DNA from 2 places in the Frederiksenia canicola genome. Region 2 is predicted to be linked to the other one. Evidence: riboswitches for the same ligand, from Rfam matches in the RefSeq annotation. Region 2 holds a riboswitch; the other holds the start of a gene.
What was found. Region 2 has a riboswitch for thiamine pyrophosphate ahead of A4G17_RS03150 (ABC transporter ATP-binding protein). Riboswitches for the same ligand answer to the same signal wherever they lie in the genome.
Positions count from the first base shown of each region.

Region 1: linked by a shared signal. The riboswitch ahead of thiB (thiamine ABC transporter substrate binding subunit) and the one ahead of A4G17_RS03150 (ABC transporter ATP-binding protein) in region 2 are both predicted to bind thiamine pyrophosphate.

Region 1 is NZ_CP015029.1:1,026,796-1,032,109, forward strand. Features, by position in the region: gene plsB (glycerol-3-phosphate 1-O-acyltransferase PlsB) at 1-947, shown strand, start outside; gene A4G17_RS05030 (Dyp-type peroxidase) at 961-1,878, shown strand; TPP riboswitch at 1,917-2,014, shown strand; gene thiB (thiamine ABC transporter substrate binding subunit) at 2,067-3,044, shown strand; gene A4G17_RS05040 (aminodeoxychorismate synthase component I) at 3,169-4,140, shown strand; gene A4G17_RS05045 (aminotransferase class IV family protein) at 4,118-4,720, shown strand; gene recA (recombinase RecA) at 4,828-5,314, shown strand, end outside.
Region 2 is NZ_CP015029.1:628,754-634,067, forward strand. Features, by position in the region: gene A4G17_RS03135 (ABC transporter substrate-binding protein) at 1-648, opposite strand, end outside; gene tenA (thiaminase II) at 664-1,317, opposite strand; gene A4G17_RS03145 (ABC transporter permease) at 1,491-2,243, opposite strand; gene A4G17_RS03150 (ABC transporter ATP-binding protein) at 2,240-2,953, opposite strand; TPP riboswitch at 3,033-3,124, opposite strand; gene A4G17_RS03155 (MerR family transcriptional regulator) at 3,267-3,452, opposite strand; gene asnA (aspartate--ammonia ligase) at 3,491-4,483, opposite strand; gene asnC (transcriptional regulator AsnC) at 4,652-5,125, shown strand.

The DNA.
Region 1 (5,314 bases), 400 kb from region 2:
TATCTAAACAGGTGATGGTCAATATCAATAATGCGGCCGCGGTGAATGCGAAGAATTTAATTGGCTCAGTGTTGTTGGCTTCTCGCCAGCGTTCGCTTACTCGTGAACAATTGATCGAACAAGTCGAAAGCTATCTAGAATTATTCAAAAATGTGCCGTATTCACAAGATGTGACTTTGCCAACAGATTCAGCCGATGAAATGCTCGATCATGTTATCACCTTGCCACGTTCAGGTGTGGTTTCTGAGAAAGATAGCTTCGGTGAAATTATTCGTTTAGATCGTCAATCGGCGGTCTTGATGACTTACTATCGCAATAACATTCAACATTTGTTTGTGCTGCCGTCGTTGGTAGCAAGTATTGTGTTGCACCACGAGGCAATTTCAAAAGATCTCATTATTCAAAGTATCAATCGCATTTACCCTTTCTTACAAGCAGAATTGTTTTTGCATTTTGATCAAAACGATGTGCGTAACCAAGTGGAAGCCATTTTGCAGGAGTTCACTCGCCAGCAACTGATTAAGAATGAAAGTGAAATGTTGATGATTAACCGTCATCGAATTCGTACTTTACAGCTACATTCTGCTGGTGTGAGAGAAGTGTTGCAACGTTACTACATTAGCTTAAGCATTTTAATTGAACAACCTGAAATCAGCCGCAATGAACTGGAAAAAGAGAGCCGTTCAATTGCTCAACGTTTATCGGTGTTGCATGGCATCAATGCCCCTGAATTCTTCGATAAAGCCTTATTTTCAACTTTTAGTAACACACTTAAAGAACAAGGGTATTTTGATGAAGAGGGCAATGCCGTGGTTGCTAAAGTGCAAGAAACAGAAGAACTACTGCGTGGTTTGATTTCCCTTGAAGTGCAACAAACAATCCAAGGGGCAATGGTAAAATTAGAAAAAGGCGAAGAGAATACTCAGTCGCAATCAACAGAAGCATAATTTGGAGAATACAATGGCAACCCCACAAAGTGGCATGACCTTAACCCATCGTAAAGCGGGTATTTTTATTGAAGCAATGGTATCCGATACGGAATCTTTGCGTTCAAAAATTCAACATGTTCATCAACAATTTAAACAAATTCAAGCACAATTTGAAAACGAGCCTCTTGGGCTTACTATTGCCTTTGGCACAAAGCTTTGGCAGCAGTTAGCAAGTGCGCAATCCGCAGCGGAATTGCACGATTTCCAACCGCTTGGCAAAGCTGAACGGGAATTTGCTCCAGCAACGCAACGGGATTTGTTAGTGCATATTCAATCAAATCGTCCAGATGTCAATTTCAGCGTAGCATTGATGCTTGTTGAGCAACTCAAAGAGTGCATTCAAGTGGTTGAAGAAATTCACGGTTTTCGTTGGGTGGAAGAGCGGGACTTTACAGGCTTTATTGATGGTACTGAGAATCCAAAAACCGATGAAAAACTGCGTGAAATTGCGTTGATTGACGAAGGTGAAGATGCTGGTGGTAGCTATGTATTAAGCCAACGTTATGTGCATCATTTAGATAAATGGCACAAGATGTCGGTTGATCGCCAAGAGCAAGTAATCGGTCGAACCAAAGTAGATAGCGTAGAATTAGATGATGTACCGCCACAATCACACGTTGGGCGAGTGGATCTGAAAGAAGATGGTAAGGGGCTAAAAATTTTACGCCATAGTTTGCCATACGGCTTAGCCAGTGGTGAACACGGCTTGTATTTCTTGGCATTCTCAAAACGCTTGCACAATATAGACAAACAGTTGTTAAGTATGTTTGGCGAATTAGACGGCAAAACTGATCGCTTGCTTGGCTTTACCAAAGCGGTAACGGGCAGCTACTATTATGCTCCAAGCCTTGAGCAGCTGTGCAATTTGCAAAAAATTGAGCGGAACTGACCGCTTGCTGAAAGCCTAAATCGGGCGGTATAATCCGCCCGTTCTCATTGGGGTGCTTTGTAATGCAGAAGCTGAGAAATACCCATAGAACCTGATCTGACTAATATCAGCGTAGGGATTTGAGACAGGAACAGCCGTATTTTCCAGTTTTAAATCCTTCTATTTCAATTATTTAGAAGGAAATTTCAATGAAACTTAAACCTCTTTTTGCCCTTTCTTCCCTTGCCCTTTCTTTTTCAGTGTTGGCAAACCAACCAACTTTAACGGTTTACACTTACGATTCTTTTACTTCCGACTGGGGGGCTGGTCCAAAACTAGAGCCGATTTTTGAACAACAATGTGGCTGCGACCTGAAATTTATGCCATTTGAAGATGGCGTAACAATGTTCAATCGTATCCGTCTGGAAGGCAATAAAACCAAAGCGGATGTGATGTTAGGCATTGATAACTTTGTGATGCCAGAAGCGGAAAAATCAGGACTATTTGCGGAAAGCGGGTTAGAAAACAAAGGGTTAGATCTTAACTGGACAGATAAAACTTTCGTTCCTTTTGACTTTGGCGAATATGCTTTTATTTACCACAAACAAAAAGTGGCGAATCCACCAAAAAGCCTCAAAGAATTGGTTGAACGTCAAGATCTCAAAGTAATTTATCAAGACCCTCGCACAAGTACTGTTGGGCGTGGCTTACTGTTTTGGGTAAATAGTGTTTATGGCGATAACGCTGAACAAGCGTGGCAAAGCCTCGCCAAGCATACAGTGACCGTGGGTAAAGGTTGGTCAGAAACCTACGGGGCGTTTTTAAAAGGCGAGTCGGATTTAGTACTCAGCTATGCGACTTCACCACTTTATCACCAATGGCACGAAAAAGATGAAAACTATGTGGCAGCAAATTTTGCTGAAGGGCATTTAGTCCAAGTGGAAGTTGCAGCGATCACCAAAGCCAGCAAGCAGCCACAATTAGCTAAACAATTTTTAGCTTTCTTACAACAGCCAGAAGCACAAAAAATCATCTCATTCCACAACGTGATGAAGCCTGTAGTTAGCAGCCAAGCAGATCCATTATTCAAGACATTACCAACCTATCCTGCGACAAATTTTACCCAGCCAAGCACCGACACCGTGAAGCAATGGTTAGCCACTTGGCAAAAAGCAGTGAGTAAATAACCGCTTGTATTGACATCTTCCCCACTTCGTTGGGGAAGAACTATCAAATCAATTCCCTAAAACGCCATTCTTACTTCGCAAAAATTGCTATAATGTTGCCATTCTTCGCTTTTATTGATAGCCAATGCAGTATTTTATTCAACAAGCCAATTTATTCGGTGAACGCAAACAGCCTTTCTTTTTTTTAATAGATTTTGAACAAAAAAAACCGCAAATTTACCCGTTAGATCAAGCAGTTGAAAATGGGATCTTTTTTGCATTTCCATCAATAACGAATTGGGCAGAAAATGTAACTCATTTTCCACAATTTGAATTAAACATTACCCCCACGGATTTTCAAGATTACCGACAAAGTTTTGAATTAGTAAAAGAGCAGATTCAAGCAGGAAATAGCTATTTATTAAACTTAACTTGTCAAACAAAAATCGCTTCCAATTACGATCTAAAACAGATTTTTCTCGCCAGCAAAGCTAAATATAAATTGCGATTAGAAAATCAGTTTGTCTGTTTCTCGCCTGAATGTTTTGTGCGGATCGAACAGAATAAAATCTATTCTTATCCAATGAAAGGTACAATGAATGCAAAAGAAGAAAATGCCGTTGAAAAGTTAATTCATTCAGAAAAAGAATTTACCGAACATAATACCATTGTCGATTTAATTCGTAATGATTTGGCGTTAGTCGCTAATAATATTCAGGTTCGTAAATATCGCTATTTAGAAAAAGTGCAAACCCACCGTGGTGCGATTTATCAAACGAGCTCCGAAATTTGTGGGGAATTGTCAGAAAATTGGCAAGCGGAAATCGGCACAATATTGGCAAAATTATTGCCAGCAGGTTCAATTAGCGGAGCACCGAAAGTGAAAACCGTTGAAATTATTCGCCAGGCAGAGCAGCAAGAACGAGGCTATTACACAGGTATTTTTGGTTATTTTGATGGCGAAAATTTAGATAGCGCGGTGGCAATTCGTTATATTGAACAAAAAAATAACCAACTTATTTTTCGTAGTGGTGGTGGTATTACATCATTAAGTGATTTAAACGAAGAATATAATGAAATATTAGAGAAAGTTTATGTGCCAATTTCCCTTGTTTGAAACCTTAGCCGTCATTGATGGTCAATTCCAGCGTTTGAATTACCATCAACAACGTGTCAATTTGGCGTTTGAACATTTTTTTAAATCGGAAACAATTTTAGATTTAACCAAAATAACCATTCCAACTGCGTTTAAATCAGGCTTTTTTCGCTGCCGCATTGATTATTCAGCCATAGCATTTGATATTAAATTCTATGCTTATACACCACGAAAAATGACACGTTTTCAATGTGTTTATACAGAAGATTTAGATTATCAATTCAAATATAGCGATCGCAAGCGGTTAGATTTTGCTAAAGATTTGCAAATTGATGAAGTGATTATTATCAATAATGGTTTTGTGAGTGATTGTACTATTGGAAATTTACTCTTTTTAAAGAATGAAAAATGGTATAGCCCGCAGCATTATTTATTAAAGGGCACGCAATTAACCTATTTATTAGATCAGCAGAAAGTGGAACTTATGCCAATTCATATAGATGATTTGTTTGGTTATGAGAAAATTATGGTTATTAATGCATTAAATCCCTTTGAGCCAGAGCGAGCGGTTTCGATCGATTCGTCAAGTGTTTTACGTTAGGTTTGCGATACAGATCGAAAAATTTGAAAAAAAACTTGAAACTGTATATTCAAACAGTATAATGCAACAAACTTTATGACTGTTAAATCAAATACAAGGATTATTTTATGGCAGAAAAAAAATCATCAGTCTCAACCGTTACTAAACATACTGATCCAGAAAGTAAAGAAAAAGCCTTAGCCGCAGCACTTGCTCAAATTGAAAAACAGTTCGGTAAAGGTTCTATTATGACCTTAGGTGCAACGCAAGATCTTGATATTGAAGCCGTTTCAACGGGGTCAATTGGTTTAGACTTAGCCCTTGGGATCGGTGGTTTACCGATGGGGCGTATTGTCGAAATCTTCGGACCAGAGTCATCGGGTAAAACGACGTTAACGTTATCACTTATCGCTGAAGCTCAAAAAATCGGCAAAACCTGTGCTTTTATTGATGCGGAACACGCATTAGATCCTGTTTATGCCCGAAAATTGGGCGTTGATACCGATAGGTTATTGATTTCACAGCCAGACCATGGCGAACAAGCCCTTGAAATTTGCGATGCATTAGTACGCTCGGGGGCTGTTGATGTCATTATCGTGGACTCTGTTGCCGCCT
Region 2 (5,314 bases):
GTTCGCCACTAAAATCAGCTCGTCATACACGGGCACGCCGTGCTCTTCAGGGTAGAACGCCTTTCCTGGGTGTTTTTCGAGTTTGAGCTGGTTAAGCTCCACATTACGATAGCCGCCAATAATCGCATCCACTTTGCCGCTGATTAACGACGGAGAAAGTGACCAGTTTACGTTCACTTTTTCCACATCGTTTACCGAAAGCCCTGCATCTGCCAACATTGCCGAAAGTAGCACATCTTCAAAGCCGCTGACGGAATAGCCGACTTTTTTGCCTTTCAGATCCGCCAACGTTTTGATATGGCTACTTTCTAAGAAAGTCAGGGTATTTAACGGGGTGGAAATCAGTGTACCAACTCGCACCAACGGTAAGCCGTTCGGTACGGCAAGTTGCAATTGCGGCTGATAGTCCACCGCCAAATCCGCTTTGCCTGCCGCAACCAATTTGGGAGGCATTGACGGATCGGCAGGTTCTACTATTTCCACTTCTAGATCGTTATTGGCAAAAAAGCCTTTTTGTTGTGCGACAATCAACGCCGCGTGGTCAGGGTTCACAAACCAATCGAGTAACAAGGTGAGTTTCTCTTTGGCAGTGGCTGGGGTGCTGAAACAGAGCATGGCGGCACTCAAAAGTGCGGTCAGTGTTTTCATTTTTGGTCTCCTTTATTAACTTAAATCTAATCCCATTTGCCAAAATGCCACTTCCATTCGAGTGGCGGTGTTGAAAATCTGTTGAATTTTGGCAAGGCGTGCTTCATCAAGCCCTTGGCAGAGCAAATCTAAATTGTCGGCAAGAGCTTGGGTGGCGTGTTGAAATTCTGCGGAGGCGTACATCTCAATCCAAACTTGATACGGGTTCTCGGCAGGACTGCGACCGCGGGTCGCCAAATTCCGCCCAATTTCGGCATAGCCAATCGCACAGGGGGCAATCGCCGCATAGAGTTCAGGTAAACCGCCCACCATTCCGCAATCCAACACATAGCGGGTATAGGCAACACACGCCGCCGACTCAGGCGTAGCGAGCAAGGTTTTTTCATCAATACCCCATTCTTTGCAAAAGCCGATATGTAACTGAATTTCGTGCAACAAGGCGGCTACTGACTGATGTGCGATTTCCATTTGAGTGAAGTTATCCGCCTTGTAAATTGCCAAAGCAAAAGCTCGGTTGTAATGCAATAGATAGAGGTAATCCTGTTTTAAGTAATGTTGAAAATTCATTAAGGGCAAGGTGCCATTTTCAAGCTGTTGCACAAAGGGATGTTCAATGTAGTTTTCCCAGTATGGCTGGGCATTTTTAATCAGTGTTTGTGTGATGGACATGGTATCTCCTTAAGTTATATTCTGCCCCCGCTTGCGGGGGAAGTGGTTGAGCGTAGCGAAACCGAAGGGGGGAATTTGCAAAATTTTGCAAAAATCTGGCCGCTTGCTTACCCCCTACCCCGCCTTCGGCGGTACTTCCCCCGCAAGCGGGGGCAGAATTTGTTACCGAACATTCATCCAACTTTCCCCACCCACGGCACCGCTTTGCGTAGTCCATAATCCACGCTGAAGTAGAGTAGTAAGGCAATCACCAGCAAAATCAGCAAGGCAGAGAACATTAAATCCACTTGCATTCGGGCGTTGGCGTGTAGCATTAAGTATCCCAAGCCTTGCGATGAACCAACCCATTCGCCCACCACAGCCCCGATAGGGGCGACGGAAACCGCAATGCGTAGCCCAGATGCCAAAGACGGCAAGGCGGCAGGCAAGCGAACTCGAAATAGCATTGCAAGCGGTGAGATTTGCATCGTTTTTGCCAATTCCAACCACGGTTTTGGTGTGTTGCGTAGGCCGTCATAGCAGGCGGCGGTCACAGGGAAATAGATGATTAAAATCGTCATGGCAATTTTCGATGCTAGACCATAGCCGAACCACAGTACGAGCAGTGGAGCAATGGCGAAGACGGGAATCGCTTGGGAAATTACCAATAGCGGCAGCAATAAATTGGCAAGCCGTGGCGAGAGGGCAAGCAGCAGAGCGGAACTTAGCCCTAGGGCGAAACCGAGCGTTAGCCCTAAAAAAATTTCAAGCAGGGTGATTTGGGTGTGCGACCACAGCATTTCGGCGTGGGAGCCGAATTGGGCGAAAACGTTCGCGGGTGGTGGCAGTAAATAGTGTGGCAAGGCAAACAGGCTGACAACCGCTTGCCATAAGGCGAGTAGCATTAGGCTCAATAAGGCGGATTTGAACAACGCTCGCAAACTCATTCGTCCCCCTCAAGCAATGCGGATAACAATTTTTCTTGCAATTGCCATAACGCTTGATCGCCAAGCTCCCGTGGAGCCTTCCCTTGTGGAATAATGGGTTCAGAAAGGGTGGCGGGTTGAGATTGCAAAATAACGATCTGATCACCTAAGCGGATGGCTTCTTGCGGATCGTGCGTAATCAACAACACCGTTTTTTCTCGCAATAGTTCACAGGCGAGATCTTGCAACTGACGGCGGGTAACGGCATCGAGTGCAGAAAAAGGTTCGTCCATCAGCACAATATCTGCTTGTTGCATTAATACCCGAGCCAATGCCACACGTTGTCGTTGCCCGCCTGACAGTTGGTAGCAGGCTTTGTCAGCATGGGATTGCATTTTTACTGCAGAAAGTAACCGCTTGGCGTGGGCGGTGGTTTCGGTATTTTTCGTGCCCTTGAGATGATGGGCAAGTTGGACGTTATCCAGCACGGATAGCCAAGGAAACAGTGAGTCTTGCTGTGCCATATAGGCGATGTTGCCCTGTCGTACGATGTTGCCCGCCTGAATGGCATCGTCTTCTAAGCCAGCAATCGCACGTAGCAAGGTGGATTTACCAATCCCCGATTTGCCGAGCAGCACCGTCCATTGCCCCGCATTTAACTGAAAATCAAATTGCTGGAATAGTGGTTTTGCGTTAAAACACAGTGTCAGCTTTGCGATCTGCACACACATTTTTGCCCCCGAAAATGATCGGTTTAGTGCAGAAAATAGGGGCGAGATAACGAAAAAGGCGAAAAATTGAAAGGGAAATAGAGTTGCATAATTAGTTTCCTACGTCAGTATTAGCTGTATCAGGTTCACGGGTATCATCTCAGCTGCCAAGCAGCACCCCGACTAAATGGAGCAGAAGTTTATAGCATTGGATGAGAAAAACAATAGGAATGTGGGAGGTTTGTGACAAAAATGTGAACTAGTTCACATTTACAAGCGGTAACTTTACGCTGATTTTTTGCAAAATGTGGGGTGGAACTGACCGCTTGTTGTGTCACTCTGTGAAGAATGCCATCACTTTACATTGCTCAACATGATTTTGATTACAGCCTGAAAGGGACGTCATAATCGCTTTGATTTCAATAGGTTGTGCGATTTTTTGTTCAACTTGCAGTAAGTGCTGTGCGACGAATTGGTCTGCGTTTTGACAATAGGGTAAAAATAAAGCGGTGAGTGCCAATTGCAAAATATTTGCAGGATCTCACCGCTTGTATATGATTAAAGAATGTTCTCGAATTGTTCTAACATTGCTTTTGGCCACACGCTGGATTGCACTTCACCAATATGTTTTTTACGAAGTAAAAGCATCGCTAAACGTGATTGACCAATACCGCCACCGATAGAAAGCGGTAGGCGACCGGCTAATAAGTCTTTGTGCCAATCCATTTCTAAACGAGCTTCGTCGCCAGTGAGAGAAACTTGTAAGCGTAGTGCTTTTTCATCTACGCGAATCCCCATTGATGAAAGCTCAAATGCGGTACCGAGCTCGGCGTTCCATACTAAAATATCACCGTTTAAGCCTTTGTAGCCGTTTTCTGATTCCGTTGTCCAGTCGTCATAGTCAGGTGCTCGACCGTCGTGTGGTTTGCCGTCAGATAATTTGCCGCCAATACCGATTAAGAATACCGCACCATATTCCTTACAAATAGCATTCTCTCGCTCTTTGCCCGTCATATTTGGATAGCGTGTAACTAAGTCTTCACTGTGAACAAAGGTAATTTGTTTTGGCAAAATAGATGGAATATCAAAGCGGGCTTCTACCGCCAGTTCGGTTAAACGAATCGCACGATAAATTGAACGTACCGTTTCTTTTAAGTATTCAAAGTTGCGACGTCCTGCTGGAATCACTTTTTCCCAGTCCCATTGATCCACAAAGACAGAGTGCGTTGGATCGAGCGAGTCTTCATCTGGACGCAGGGCTTTCATATGCACGAATAAACCCTCGCCTTCTTTAAATTGGAAACGCGCCAGAGTATGACGTTTCCATTTTGCCAGAGAGTGAACCACTTCATAACGTGCATTTGGAATGCATTTGACATTCACTTGCACCGCTTTTTCGATACCAGAAAGGTTGTCTTGCATACCGTTACCCACTTCACTCAAAATTGGGCCTTGTACTTCAATAATATCTAACTGCTCGATTAAGTTTTGGGTAAAGGTGTTCTTAACAAAGCTAATTTCTTGTTGCTGTAAAATAAATGATTTTTTCATAATTTGCCTTCATTCATCTAATTTGTCATAAAATGATGAACACAATTTAACGTAAAATCGGAAAAATGCAATGTTACTTCAAAAAAACTCTTTGGGTGTTAGATTTTGTCTAATTTTATATGGTATATTTTTAGAAACATTCAAATGGTGGTAAAAAAGGAGCAAAAAATGCATAAAAATTATCAACCGACCTTTCAAATTGATCAGCTTGACCAACGAATTTTGCACGTTTTAACCGAAGACGCTCGTACCCCTTACGCAGAAATGGCAAAAAATTTTGGGGTGAGCCCGGGGACGATTCACGTTCGTGTTGAAAAAATGCGTCAAGCAGGGATTATTGAAGGCACTAAATTACGGATTAATGAACGTAAACTGGGTTATGATGTTTGCTGCTTTATCGGCATTATTTTAAAAAGTGCAAAAGACTACGAAAAAGTGATTGCTAAATTACGCGAGTTTGATGAAGTGGTCGAAGCCTATTACACCACGGGCAACTATTCGATTTTCTTAAAAGTGATGACCCACACTATTGAAGAGCTGCACCGTGTGCTGGCGACTAAAATTCAGTTGATTGAAGAAATCCAATCTACCGAAACGCTCATCTCAATGCAAAATCCGATTCTGCGAGACATTAAGCCTTAGGGAGAAGGGCAACAAGCGGTCAGATCTGTCACATTTTTTGCAAATCTACCTATGTAGTGTCACAACCTGAGAACGCAAACGTTTCCTTTTGATCTTGTTCACATTTTTCAACTCGGATTTGCAAAAGTTTTAGGGAAACTGACCGTTTGGTTGGTAGAATGATATCCAAGTTGCCTAGGGCTACCCCTA